DNA from 3 places in the Alteromonas sp. RKMC-009 genome. Region 3 is predicted to be linked to each of the others. Evidence: predicted binding sites of a transcription regulator. Region 3 holds the regulator's gene; each other region holds the start of a gene.
What was found. The regulator FNR, encoded in region 3, switches genes on or off when oxygen is low (the NO sensors DNR and NnrR bind a similar motif). The targets are predictions, from matches to a motif close to TTGATCTAGATCAA.
Positions count from the first base shown of each region.

Region 1: DS731_RS07085 (DUF3149 domain-containing protein) is a predicted target of FNR. The motif match lies at 1,791-1,804, and genes of this name have one in related genera.
Region 2: DS731_RS19645 (cytochrome ubiquinol oxidase subunit I) is a predicted target of FNR. The motif match lies at 2,813-2,826, and genes of this name have one in related genera.

Region 1 is NZ_CP031010.1:1,621,219-1,625,502, reverse strand. It holds gene prmB (50S ribosomal protein L3 N(5)-glutamine methyltransferase) at 1-862, opposite strand, end outside; gene smrB (endonuclease SmrB) at 987-1,553, shown strand; gene DS731_RS07085 (DUF3149 domain-containing protein) at 1,558-1,671, opposite strand; gene DS731_RS07080 (transglycosylase SLT domain-containing protein) at 2,067-2,660, opposite strand; gene gshA (glutamate--cysteine ligase) at 2,821-4,284, opposite strand, start outside.
Region 2 is NZ_CP031010.1:4,496,143-4,500,426, forward strand. It holds gene cydB (cytochrome d ubiquinol oxidase subunit II) at 1-983, opposite strand, end outside; gene DS731_RS19645 (cytochrome ubiquinol oxidase subunit I) at 980-2,554, opposite strand; gene DS731_RS19650 (sigma-54 interaction domain-containing protein) at 2,899-4,209, shown strand; gene DS731_RS19655 (sulfite exporter TauE/SafE family protein) at 4,206-4,284, opposite strand, start outside.
Region 3 is NZ_CP031010.1:2,525,193-2,529,476, forward strand. It holds gene DS731_RS11120 (heavy metal translocating P-type ATPase) at 1-1,345, shown strand, start outside; gene ccoS (cbb3-type cytochrome oxidase assembly protein CcoS) at 1,350-1,541, shown strand; gene DS731_RS11130 (sulfite exporter TauE/SafE family protein) at 1,534-2,202, shown strand; gene fnr (fumarate/nitrate reduction transcriptional regulator Fnr) at 2,230-2,967, shown strand; gene uspE (universal stress protein UspE) at 3,071-3,991, shown strand; gene ttcA (tRNA 2-thiocytidine(32) synthetase TtcA) at 4,083-4,284, shown strand, end outside.

The DNA of each region.
Region 1 (4,284 bases), 900 kb from region 3:
GTGCTACCCATTCCACGTTTAACCCGGCAAAACGTTCAGCCATATGCACCTGACTGTTGCCGACTTCCACCAGCATCCAGCCATTTTCTTTTAAATACACCGGTGCCTGCTTCAGCATCTGCTCAACCAGATCCAGACCATCTTCTCCTGCCGCCAGGGCTAATTCAGGCTCATGCTGATATTCGTCCGGCAAATCATTCATGTCTTCTTCATCGACATAAGGCGGGTTCGACACGATTAAGTCGTACCGCTGGCCTTCCAGACTGGTAAATAAGTCTGAATGAATAGGGAAAACACGGTCGCCTAACTGATGTTCCTGAATATTGAAATCTGCCACTTCCAGGGCGTCGTGGGAAATATCCACGGCATCCACCTGGGCTTCAGGAAATGTATGGGCCAGCGCAATAGCAATACAACCCCCACCTGTGCACATGTCCAGAATACTGGCCGGCTCAGATGACAGATAAGCGGAAAAGCGATCTTTGATCAATTCGGCAAACGGTGAACGGGGGATCAACACTCTTTCGTCAACGTAAAATGGCATGTCGCAGAACCATGCCTCACGGGTAATATACGGCAATGGCATGCGTGTTTGTACCCGCTTTAAGACTAAATCTGCAACTTTCTCTTTTTCTGAAGTGGTAAGACGGGCTGAAAATAAGCCGTCACCGGTTTGCGATGTAATATCCTGAGGCAGATGCAATGCATGCATCACAAGGCAAACAGCTTCATCCCAGCTGTTATCAGTGCCATGCCCGTAGTACAGGTGCGCATCGTTAAAACGGCTCACAGACCATCTCACCATGTCCAGCATGGTGTGCAGTTCACGGATGGCTTCGTCTAAATAAATCTTATCGGTCATGGAGTGTGGTACATCGCCAGAAATAAAGCTGGTATCATACCGAAACTCGCAATGACACCCAACACAAATTGCGCGATAACAGACGTGCAGATGAACACAGGCTAAAACAGACAGGAGAAAATGGTTGGCTGATCAGTGGAAACCGGAAGACGACGACAATGACATGTCATTATTCCGGGAAGCGGTAAGTGGTATAAAGCCGCTGTCACAGGACAAAATTGTGCATAAACGCCGTCATGTGCCGGCGAAGCGACTGCATTCCGCCACCCGCCCGGACAGCCGTCAGCAAAAGCTGCTGGATGCCAGTTTTGCGTTTTCAGATGTCTATCAGGCCAGCCTGCCCCATCAGGGTCCCATGCGGTATTGCCGCGAAAATGAACCGACACACAGTTTGAAGCGATTACGGCGGGGAGATTTCTATCCTGAGCTTGTACTGGATTTACACGGTCTGAACCGCGAAAACGTAAAACTGGAATTATCCGCACTCATTTACACCGCGCGCAAGGAGCTTATTGATTGTGTAGCCATTGTGCATGGCATCGGTTCCGGCGTACTAAAAAACGCCTTGCCTCACTACCTGGTTCAACACCCCCATGTCAAAGCGTTTCACCAGGCTCCCCTGGAGTATGGCGGGCAAGGCGCGTTACTGGTGCTTATCGAAACCCTTGATCCGGGCCTCAGTAAACAATAACAAACTATTTATCCGGTCCCGCGCTGTTGTGCATAAACAGCCATGTGTAATAACACATCATCAAAACAACAATAAAAATACCCAGAAGTGAACCCCATACTACAGGGTCTTTAAGCATGGTCAGCCACATCAGATTACTCCCTAACATTGATAACTTTTTACAGTGCTAGTGTGCATGGCTGCGGCAGGTAAATCTGTGATCTGAATCAATGGGAACAGTCGATGCAAATAAGACCCGTGATGCAGATCAAAAAGAGGCTTTTAAAAAAATAGGATTTAATTCACAAAACGCTATTGCAAATCATTATCATTTACACTATATTGTTCCTGCCTGTTCGACGTTGGGTGATTAACGGTCTTGGCTTAGCGTCGATTGTAGGCAGGTGTGTGGTGCGCCTGCCTACTTCTTTTCTCTCTCAGTAAACTTCGTATTGAATCCTTCGTAAGGAAAAAACTGCCGCGTCCGGTACTTTCACACCAATAATGCCAGCCCTTTACGCAATCACATCATCATTATGTGAACAGTTTCCAAAACCAGCTTTTCTGCAAGTCTTCTTCGCAGGTTTTTAACTGGGTAGCATAACGCAATGAGCGTGCTTTAACCGTACCAGCCACCTTTTTCAGCCAGGGCTTACTGTTGTAGGTACGACGTTTATACCCGCCCCACCCTTCATGGTAATTCAGGTACTGGGCATAACCGTCCCACTTTGATACACCATTAATTTTGTACGACTTGGAAATAAACCAGCCCATGAAATCCATGGCGTCATCAAAATCATCCCGGTCCGCCCAGCTGTTGCCGGTTTCGTTGACATAGTCAGACCAGGTAACCGTTTTCGCCTGAGAATATCCGTAAGCGGAACTGACCCGGCCCCATGGAATAAGACCAAAAAATACATAATCTTTTGGTGGCAGTGCATCATGCCGGAATGAGCTTTCCTGATACATGATTGCCATGGGAACATGGATTGGCACGCCCCATTTATCGCGGGCATCAGCGGCCGCATCATACCAGTCTTCTTTCTCGTAGAAGATTTCGCAAATGTTACTGGTGTCCTGCGGAGGCGACGTGGCACAACCGGTAATACCACTTAAAAGCAGTACAATTCCGGCACCTGCAAAAAATCGTTGTGAATTGTTGAACTTTCTCACTGCCCGCTGTCTTAATAAGTGTTCTGGTAATAAATGTGTGTGTTTCCCTGGAACATTCTTATGCCTGGCCCCCTTGCCAGGCATTTTTTTATCCCCGGCAAGGTCAATTCAGGCTTCAGCTGTCCCGTGTAGCCATCGGTTCTGCGAAATAACCGGCAATAAAATCTGCAAAAGGTACTTCATCCGTCGCCTCAACAGCGTGCTGCGCAGCCAGTGAATCAGCGGCCATTTTTTCAAATGTTTTCAAATCATAGTGCAGATATTCATAGCCTTTAAATGCTTCCGCGTACTGTCTGGCCAGATTAAGCCCCAGTACACCGTTATCCATATCATTTTCAAGCAACGTTGCCAGAATTTTACTGGATGGCGTTTCATCAGCATTAAGTACTTTTTGCCACTCAGCTTTGACAGCATCGCTGTATGCCGATGTTCCGTTGGCGTTATCAAGCACTTTTGCGGTTTGCTCAAATACAGCAAACAGCCCTTCACACCATTCGCGAAATGCAACACTGCCGTCTTTGTTTTCCAGCATCAGGTCAGGATTACGTCCTTCAAGGACCACTTTATCCATATTCTCCCGGCAAACGGTGAGCTCCTCTGCCGTCATTTCAGGGCTGTCTGTCAGCAGGCATGAAAGCATGAAGACATCGAGGAAATCCATCTGGCCTTTGTCAATGCCCACAGGCGAGAAAGGATTCACGTCCAGTACCCGCACTTCCACATAGTTAACGCCGCGGCGCACAAGGGCATCGGTAGGTTTTTCCATGGAGCGCGTGGGCTGCTTGGGACGAATAGGCGAATACAGTTCATTTTCTATCTGCAGAATATTCTTAGATAACTGCTGAAAATGCCCGCCCTCTCCGGCGGCAAACTGGCCAAACCGTGAGGACGGCGTGTACATGGCACTACGAAGCTTTTCCACATAGGTATCGATGTGGTTATAGCAAATTTGTAAAGCTGACTGCTCTGAGTTGGTGTAACCCAGATCGCTCATACGCAAAGAGGTCGCATAAGGCAGATAAACCGTGCCTTTACCGACTTTTTCAAAATTCAGCGTCGTCGGCTTCCCTTTCAGGAAGGACTGACACAGCGCCGGCGATGCCCCGTACAGATACGGCAGTAACCAGCAAAAACGGCGGTAATTACGGATCAGCGAGAAATAATCAGCAGAAACCTGATCCTGAGAGTATTCTACACCGTTCAGTTCTGCCCACGCCTGCCAGAATGTATCCGGCAATGAAAAGTTAAAATGCACACCGGAAATCGCCTGCATCATACTGCCATAGCGATTTTTAAGTCCCATACGGTACACGCGCTTCATTTGTGCAACGTTAGATTCACCGTAATAAGCCAGCTGAATTTTATTTTCATCATCAATGAAACACGGCATGCTCATGGGCCACAACATTTCGCCGTTCATATTTTCACTGGCGAATTTGTGGATATCCCTTAACTGGGTTTCTGTTACCTGACTGTCTGCCACCGGCGGCGTAATAAATTCCAGCAAGGCTTCAGAAAAGTCGGTAGTGATACACTCGTGGGTCAGTGCCGAACCCAGAGCCTGAGGATGGGCTGTTTC
Region 2 (4,284 bases), 2.0 Mb from region 3:
CACATTGTCAGACTTGCATCCGGCATTGTGCTGCTTGGCATCAGGAACGGGAACATTGAGAACCCCGCCGTTAAAATAACGCCGGCTATCATGGCAGAACTGGACACAAATGCCCATCCCGCACGGCCTGCTTTTGAAAAGGCTGCGCAAGCCAGGCCACCAGCAATACCCAGTGCAGGTGCAATGATCATCCAGGGGTAAGTCCCATAGTTGTTCATCCACGCGCCGGTTTCAGTGACAACGGTTTTGTGCAACGGATTTGAGACGGCATAAGTGTCTGCTACAGAGCTCATCACATAACCATCTATGCCGAAGGCTACAACCACGCCGGCCAGAATAAATAACGCCACAGTCACCAAAGACAGGATCACTGAGGTGGCACGGGCACGCACTTCAACAAAACCGTCTGTTTTCATTTGCAACCAGGTGGCACCGTGATTAAGCAGTAATGCAACGGATACCAGACCGGTCAGGATGGCAAAGGGATTCAATAACCCGAAGAAAGAACCGGTGTAGGTGGATTTCAACGTGTTATCAAATTCATAGGGTACGCCCTGCAACAGGTTTCCGAACGCAACACCAAAGATAAGTGCCGGAACAAATCCGCCGGCAAACAACGCCCAGTCCCAACGCTGACGCCACTTTGCTCCGGGCAGTTTACTACGGTAATCGAAGCCGATGGGGCGCATCCATAACGCAGCAAGCGTAAGAAATAACGCGATGTAAAAGCCGGAAAACGCAGTAGCATAAATCATTGGCCAGGCAGCAAAAATAGCGCCACCGGCCGTGATGAACCACACCTGGTTGCCGTCCCAGTGCGGGCCGATGGTATTAATCATCACCCGTCGCTCTTCGTCGGTACGCCCGATAATAGTAAGCAGCGAACCTACACCTAAATCAAAGCCGTCGGTAATGGCAAAGCCAATCAGTAACACACCGACAAGCACCCACCAGATCACCCGCAACACTTCATAATCGATCATGCGTTTGCTCCTTTTTCAGTTAAACCAATTACGCTTGCTCCATCCTGTTCGTCGCCGGGAGGAACCGGTCCTTTTTTGGCGAATTTCTTCATCAGGTAGAAGCTGATAATGAACATCACGGTGTAGAACAAGGTGTAGCCCACCATGGTGAATACCACATCACCCACACTCAGATTGGAAACAGACACGTGGACCGGCAGTACTTCTGCAATAGACCATGGCTGACGACCAAACTCGGCGACGAACCAGCCTGCTTCACAGGCAATCCAGGGCAGAGGTAAGCCGTAGAGGGCTGATTTCAGTAGCCAGCGGGGCTGAGTAATGCGATGTTTAGTGCTGTACCAGAACGCTGCCGCGAACAGAGCCAGCATTAAAAAGCCTGCCAGTACCATTAAGCGGAAGGAATAAAACAGCGGTGCAACAGGCGGAATACTGTAATCCACGGCACGCTCAAGCGCTTCAGGTGTAGGCCGTGTAATGTCCTGCGTAAAGGGTTGCAGCAGCATGGCGTAACCCAAATTTTCTTTATTCGCATCAAACAGCGCCTGCTCTGCCGGCGTGGCTGAACCGTCACGCACTGCATCCATGTGCTTGTATGCCTGCACACCGGATAAAATGCGAACACGGTGCTGCTCTTTCAAATCTTTAATGCCGGTAACTTCCTCATCAAAGCTGCGGGTGGCGATGATACCCATGGCGTAGGGGATTTGAATGGCGTAGTCCATACGCTCTTCTTCGTCATTCGGAATACCAAAGATGGTGAATGGCGCAGGCGCAGGATGGGTTTCGTACTCTGCTTCTACAGCGGCGAGTTTCACTTTCTGCACATCACCGATTTCATATCCGCTTTCATCGCCCAGAATAATCACTGATAACACAGACGCCAGACCGAAGCTTGCAGCGATGGCAAAAGAGCGGCGGGCAAACGCAACATGCTTGTGTTTCAGTAAGTAATAACTGGAGATAGCCAGCACGAACATTGCGCCTGTGGTATAGCCTGCAGAGACAGTGTGTACAAACTTCACTTGTGCCACCGGATTAAAAATAACGTCAGCGAAGCTGGTCATTTCCATCCGCATAGATTCAACATTGAAGTCGGCGCCCACAGGGTTTTGCATCCAGCCATTGGCGATAAGGATCCAAAGCGCCGAAAAGTTAGAACCGATAGCCACCAGCCAGGTAGCCATAAGGTGCTTCACTTTTGACATGCGGTCCCAGCCAAAGAAGAACAGTCCGACGAAGGTTGATTCAAGGAAAAACGCCATCAGGCCTTCAATAGCCAATGGTGCGCCAAAAATGTCACCCACGTAATGTGAATAATAAGACCAGTTCATACCGAACTGGAACTCCATGGTGAGGCCGGTAGCCACACCAATCGCAAAGTTTATCCCGAACAACTTACCCCAGAATTTGGTCATCTGTTTGTAGATTTCCTTGCCGGTCATCACGTAAACCGATTCCATGATGGCAAGCAGGAAAGTCATACCTAAGGTAAGGGGTACAAAGATAAAGTGGAACATAGCAGTCAATGCAAACTGCCAGCGCGATAACTCCAGTAATGTATCGCTCATTAGGAACATCTCCCGATTAATTAGTAATTTGGCGAAATGTCGACGATGTAGCCGAATTTAATATCACTGGCAGAGCAGAAGTCGTGCCACAGAGTAACGTTGGCAATCACAGAAGCGTGAGATAAATCAAAAACCGCAATTATTGTGCGCAGAAAGCGTGAATAACGAACACAACAGGGATGTTTGAGCCACCGGACGACTTCGGATACATCGCAAATTTCATAGCCGCTACCTTACACCCTTCGAACAGGCCGCTATTTGATCCAACGCAAGCTTTCTCACCGGAAAAATAAAGTCATTTTTGACATACCTTGTGACATAATTGTCACAATTCACCAGGGGGGATGAACGTGAACATTTCTATTATTCAGTCGATGATCAATGCGATTGATAAACCGGCGATTTTTATCACGCCGGATTATGTGGTGCATGCGGTTAATCAGCTCTACCGCGACACCTACGAAGAGCACATCATCACCGGTAAAAGCACCTGCTTCAGCGTGTCTCACAACAATGCTGTACCCTGTGATCAAGCCGGAGAAGACTGCCCCCTTGCTGAATGCAAAAGCACACAAAGACCAAGCTCAGTGGTACACAATCACAAAACCCGCACAGGCGATTCTCATTGCCAGATCACAATGAAGCCGGTGGAGGACGAAGATGGCATGGTGCTTGGCTACCTGGAGGTGCTGGAGCAGATCACCTTTGCTTCTCCCGGGGCCGGTAATGCGAAACTCATTGGCAGTGCGCCGTCTTTCAGGAATATGCTGCATCAAATCAGCCGCGCTGCACCGGCAGACATTGCCGTGTTATTGCAGGGAGAAACAGGCACCGGAAAAGAACTTGTCGCCCACGCTATTCACGAAAGCAGCTCACGGAAAGACAAACCGTTTGTGGTCATTGAATGCACCGGACTGACTGAGTCATTATTTGAATCAGAGCTGTTCGGTCACGAGAAAGGAGCATTTACCGGCGCATCATCGTCAAAAAAAGGGCTCATTGATGTGGCCAGTGGCGGTACGGTGTTTTTCGATGAAATTGGCGATGTGCCAATGAGTATGCAGGTCAAGCTGCTGCGATTGCTGGAGTCAGGAACTTACCGTCCTGTCGGCAGCCTGAAGCTGAAGCATTCTGATTTCAGGCTGGTCTGCGCCACGCACAAAAACCTTAAACAGCTGGTTGAGAAGGGCGAATTCAGACAAGATCTCTATTACCGGATTGCCGGCTTTCCCATCGCCCTGCCTTCTCTACGCCAGCGCAGGGAAGACATTCCTGCGCTATGCGGGCAATTCCTTACGCAAGCCGGGCACACGAAGAAGACCTTTAACAAAGATGCCCTGTCCGTACTCAGCCGTTATGCATTTCCCGGCAATATCAGAGAATTGCGCAACGTCACCGAACAAGCCGCCCTCTTATCGGTAGATGAACACATTACGCCGGCGGACTTACCGTCACATCTGACTGTACCGGAAAGCGAACAGGAGTCCGGCCCGCTCAGATTAAAAACACTGGAAGAAGCAGAGGAAGCGTACCTGTCTGAAATCATCTCTGCCTTCGACGGTACGCCGGAAGCGCTGGCAGACGTGCTTGGCATAAGCACCAGAACACTTTACAGAAAACTCCGGCGATACGGCCTGACGCTCAGCAGGCGTTAGAGCGACATCACTGCCTGCCAGATAAGGCGCAGGGCCAGTATGGTAACGATAACTTTAAACAGCAGGGCAAAGCGC
Region 3 (4,284 bases):
TCCCGTAGACGGCATTGTGACTGAAGGTGCCAGTGAAACCGATGAATCGATGCTTACCGGCGAGTTTAATCCGGTGCGCAAACAAACCGGCGATACGGTATTCGGGGGTACGGTAAACCGTACCGGCGTAATAACGGTAACTGTCACCAGGGCGTTAAAATTTGCGCTGGTAAATCAGATCATTCGTTTGCAATCCACCGCTATGGCTGCAAAGCCCCGGGTCGCTCTAATGGCTGACCGCTTTTCCAGTTATTTTGTCGCCGTAGTACTGATTACGGCTGCATCCTCATGGGCTTACTGGCACTGGCAGGGTAATGACAATGCATTTTGGATTAGCATCGCGGTACTGGTAGCAACCTGTCCCTGTGCGCTGGGGCTGGCTACGCCATCTGCCCTCACCTGCGCAATGGCAAACCTTAACCGGCATGGCATTTTATTGAAAAGAGCCGATGCACTGGAGCAAATCAACCACGTAGATACCCTGGTGCTGGATAAAACCGGAACGCTGACCGAAGGAAAGTTTGCTCAGATAAACAGCTGGTTTGCTGATCCGGCACGGGAAAGTGAAATCCGGGCTTTAATGGGGGCAATAGAGTCCCGTTCAGAACATCCGGTTGCCGCAGCCTTTGTTTCTGATAACAATCATGCATTAATTCTGAGCCATGTTGACGTTGTGGCAGGTATGGGGATCGGCGCACAATGCAATGGCCGCAGTTATAAAGCCGGTTCAGCGTCTTTCACCGGTATAAATGCCGGCATATCGCCCTTTCCCGCTAACGTGTTTCTCACCGAAAACGATGTGCCCGTAGCCGCTTTTCGTGTAGCAGATAAAATTAAAGCGGATGCCGCAGACAGTCTGAGCAAACTGTCGCAACTGGAGCGGATAATTCTGAGTGGCGATATTCAGCAAAATGTTGACGACATTGCAGCGAATTTACCCGTAGACAAAGCCACAGGCGGGAACAGCCCTGAAGATAAATTAAACGCTGTGACAGCCCTTCAGCGGCAGGGCCGTCATGTCATGATGCTGGGTGATGGGATTAACGACGCACCGGTGATGGCAGCGGCTGATGTTGGCATTGCAGTGGGTAATGCCACGGATATCGCAAAAAGTGCCGCGGATGTGATTTTATTAAATGATAAGCTGGCTGTACTCGGGCACCTCACTCATATGGCCAGAAGAGTAAAAGCGACTGTCAGGCAGAATATGGGATGGGCCATAGGCTACAATCTGGTTATCCTGCCGTTTGCAGTGTCCGGCATTTTGACGCCGTGGATGGCGGTGATAGGTATGAGCCTGAGTAGTATTCTGGTAGTCACTAATTCGACGAGACTGTTAAAGTAACGCTATGAGTATAATTTACGTCCTTATTCCCCTTGCTGTGATCATTGTGGCCATTGCCATCGGCGTATTTTTTTGGGCAGTAAAATCGAACCAGTTTGAAGACCTGGATCGCCAGGGCTACAGTATTCTTTTCGATGATGATTTATCTCCTGAAGAAAAAAAGCTGGCCGAAGAACGAAAAAAACTCAATGAGTGATCTGTCGTTTTTATCTGCCTTGCTGGTCGGGCTGGGCGGAGGCGTTCATTGTGTGGGAATGTGCGGCGGCGTATCGCTGGCACTGTCTGCCGCCACGCCGGCAGGATCATCCCCTTTACCCTATACGCTTAGCTACAACTTTGGTCGTATATTCAGCTACATAGTTGCCGGCGCTGTTACCGGCGGCATCGGGCAGATAGCAAAAGATGCTGTACCGGTGACCGGCCCCGTACTCGCCGTCTTCAGTGGCATCATGCTGATTGCCATGGCCTGTTATCTGGGTAACTGGTGGCGTGGCCTGACCGCTGTTGAAGCTCTCGGCAGTAAACTCTGGCAGAGAATTCAGCCGCTGTCGAAACGGTTTTTACCTTTCAGGTCTCCTATTAGCGCCTTTCCCTATGGTATGATTTGGGGATGGTTGCCCTGTGGACTGGTTTATTCCACCCTGACGTGGGCACTGGCTTCAGGGACGGCAATATCCGGTGCAGTAATCATGGCCGGTTTTGGTTTAGGAACGCTACCGGCGTTGCTGGCTGTCCGGGCTGGTGCAGACTGGCTTTCCTCAGGTTTCAGACAACCCGTAGTTCGTCAGATCATTGCTTTGAGTTTGCTGTTTTACGCATTATTGCTGTTGTGGCGGGCTTTAAGTACTATACAGTAGAATTATCGCAAACAGCGGAAAGTGAGCATGCAAAAACGTTCGGATTTTTCTATACACTGCCAGAATTGCAGTTTCAGCCATCTGTGTCTGCCCTTGGCTCTCAACAAAACTGAGATTGAGTCACTGGATGACATCATTGAACGCAAAAAGCCTTTGCATAAACACGATACCCTGGTAGAAGCCGGTGATAAATTTACCTCTCTGTACGCTGTACGGGCAGGTTCATTTAAGTCTTTTGTCACCGATAAAGAAGGTGAAGAGCAAATTATCAGTTTCCACTTCCCGGGCGATATTATCGGTTTTGACGGTTTACGTGACGACACTCACCAGAGTTACACTCAGGCGCTGGAAACGGCCATGGTGTGTGAACTTCCCTACTCCACTCTTGAAAAAATGTCTGAGCAATTCCCGAAATTGCGCCATCAGATCATGCGCTTTATGAGTGCTGAAATTAAGCAGGATCACGAAATGATGATGCTGCTGAATAAACGGACGGCAGAAGAACGTCTGATTTATTTTATCGCCCATCTGTCCGGTCGGTTTGAAGAACGAGGTTTTTCTCACCGTCAGTTCAATCTGAGTATGACCCGCAACGAAATCGGTAATTATCTCGGTTTAACGGTAGAAACGATCAGCCGCTTGCTGACCCGCTTCCAGAAAGAAGGCATTATCAAAGTAGACGGGAAACTCATTACTGTTCTGGATTTTGCGGCTATGGATAAAAAGCTGCACTCTATGGACATTCCTACCCTTTGCGTGGATTAAGATCCCGTTGAAATATTGATCTGAAACAACGTCTCTCCTGCTGTAAGTCTTATACTAAAGATGAAGGCAGTATTTATTGTCTGCATCAATAAGGAGAGACGCCATGATCACCTGCAAACGTATTCTCGCCGTCGTTCAGGCTGACAAGCCTGAACAACCTGCCCTTTCAAGAGCCATCGAAATTGCCCGTAAAACCGGTGCAGAGGTACACGCACTGCTTGTTGTATACGACTTTTCTTATGACATGACAACAATGCTCACCCGCAGTGAGCGTGAAGCCATGCGTGATGCGGTAACCAAAGACCGCATTGCCTGGGCAGAAAAAAACCTGACCCGCTACGATGATTATGATGTAAAGGTTGCTGTTGAGTGGAGTGATAAACGTTACGAAGCCATTACCCGCTACACCATTAACCGTCAGATTGACCTGGTCGTTAAAGCTACCCGCAAACACGATGATTTTGCATCAGTGCTCTTTACACCAACAGACTGGCACTTACTGAGAAAATGTCCGGCTCCGGTTTTACTTGTCAAAGCCCATGCCTGGCCTGAACACGGTAATATTGTTGCGGCAGTCAATGTGGGTACAGAAGACAAAGAACATGCACAACTGAATGACAAGTTGACCGGTATTGCAAAGGATTATGCAGAGTTACTGAGTGGTCAGGTACATCTGGTTAATGCCTATCCTTCTGCACCACTGAATATTGCCATTGAGATCCCCGATTTCAATCCTGAGACGTATCATAACGCTGTGCGAAACCATCATGTTCAGGAAATGGAAAACCACAGCGCTAAATTTGGGATCGGCGTAGCAAATTGCCATGTTGTTGAGGGATTACCCGATATAGCCATCCCGAAAGTGACTGAACAGCTGGATGCAGAACTCGTCGTAATCGGTACTGTGGGACGTACAGGCTTATCAGCCGCCTTTTTGGGCAATACTGCAGAGCATGTTATTGATAACCTGAATTGCGATGTGCTGGCGGTTAAACCTGACGGGTTTACGTCTCCGGTTAAGTAAATGGGCGATAACGGAATGCTGCTTGTGTAGCAGCATTCCGTCTGCTTTTGTATAATGTTACTTTTATTTTTCCAGCCAATTCTGAAGTGCCATGAATCAAGTAACATCTACGCCATCTGACAACGCCAGTCACAGTGCGCAAAGTAAACAAAAATACAACTTTAACAAGTTGCAGAAAAGACTGCGCAGACATGTTGGCAAAGCCATCGAAGACTTCAATATGATTGAAGACGGCGACAAGGTCATGGTGTGCTTATCCGGCGGAAAAGACAGCTATACGCTGCTGGATATCC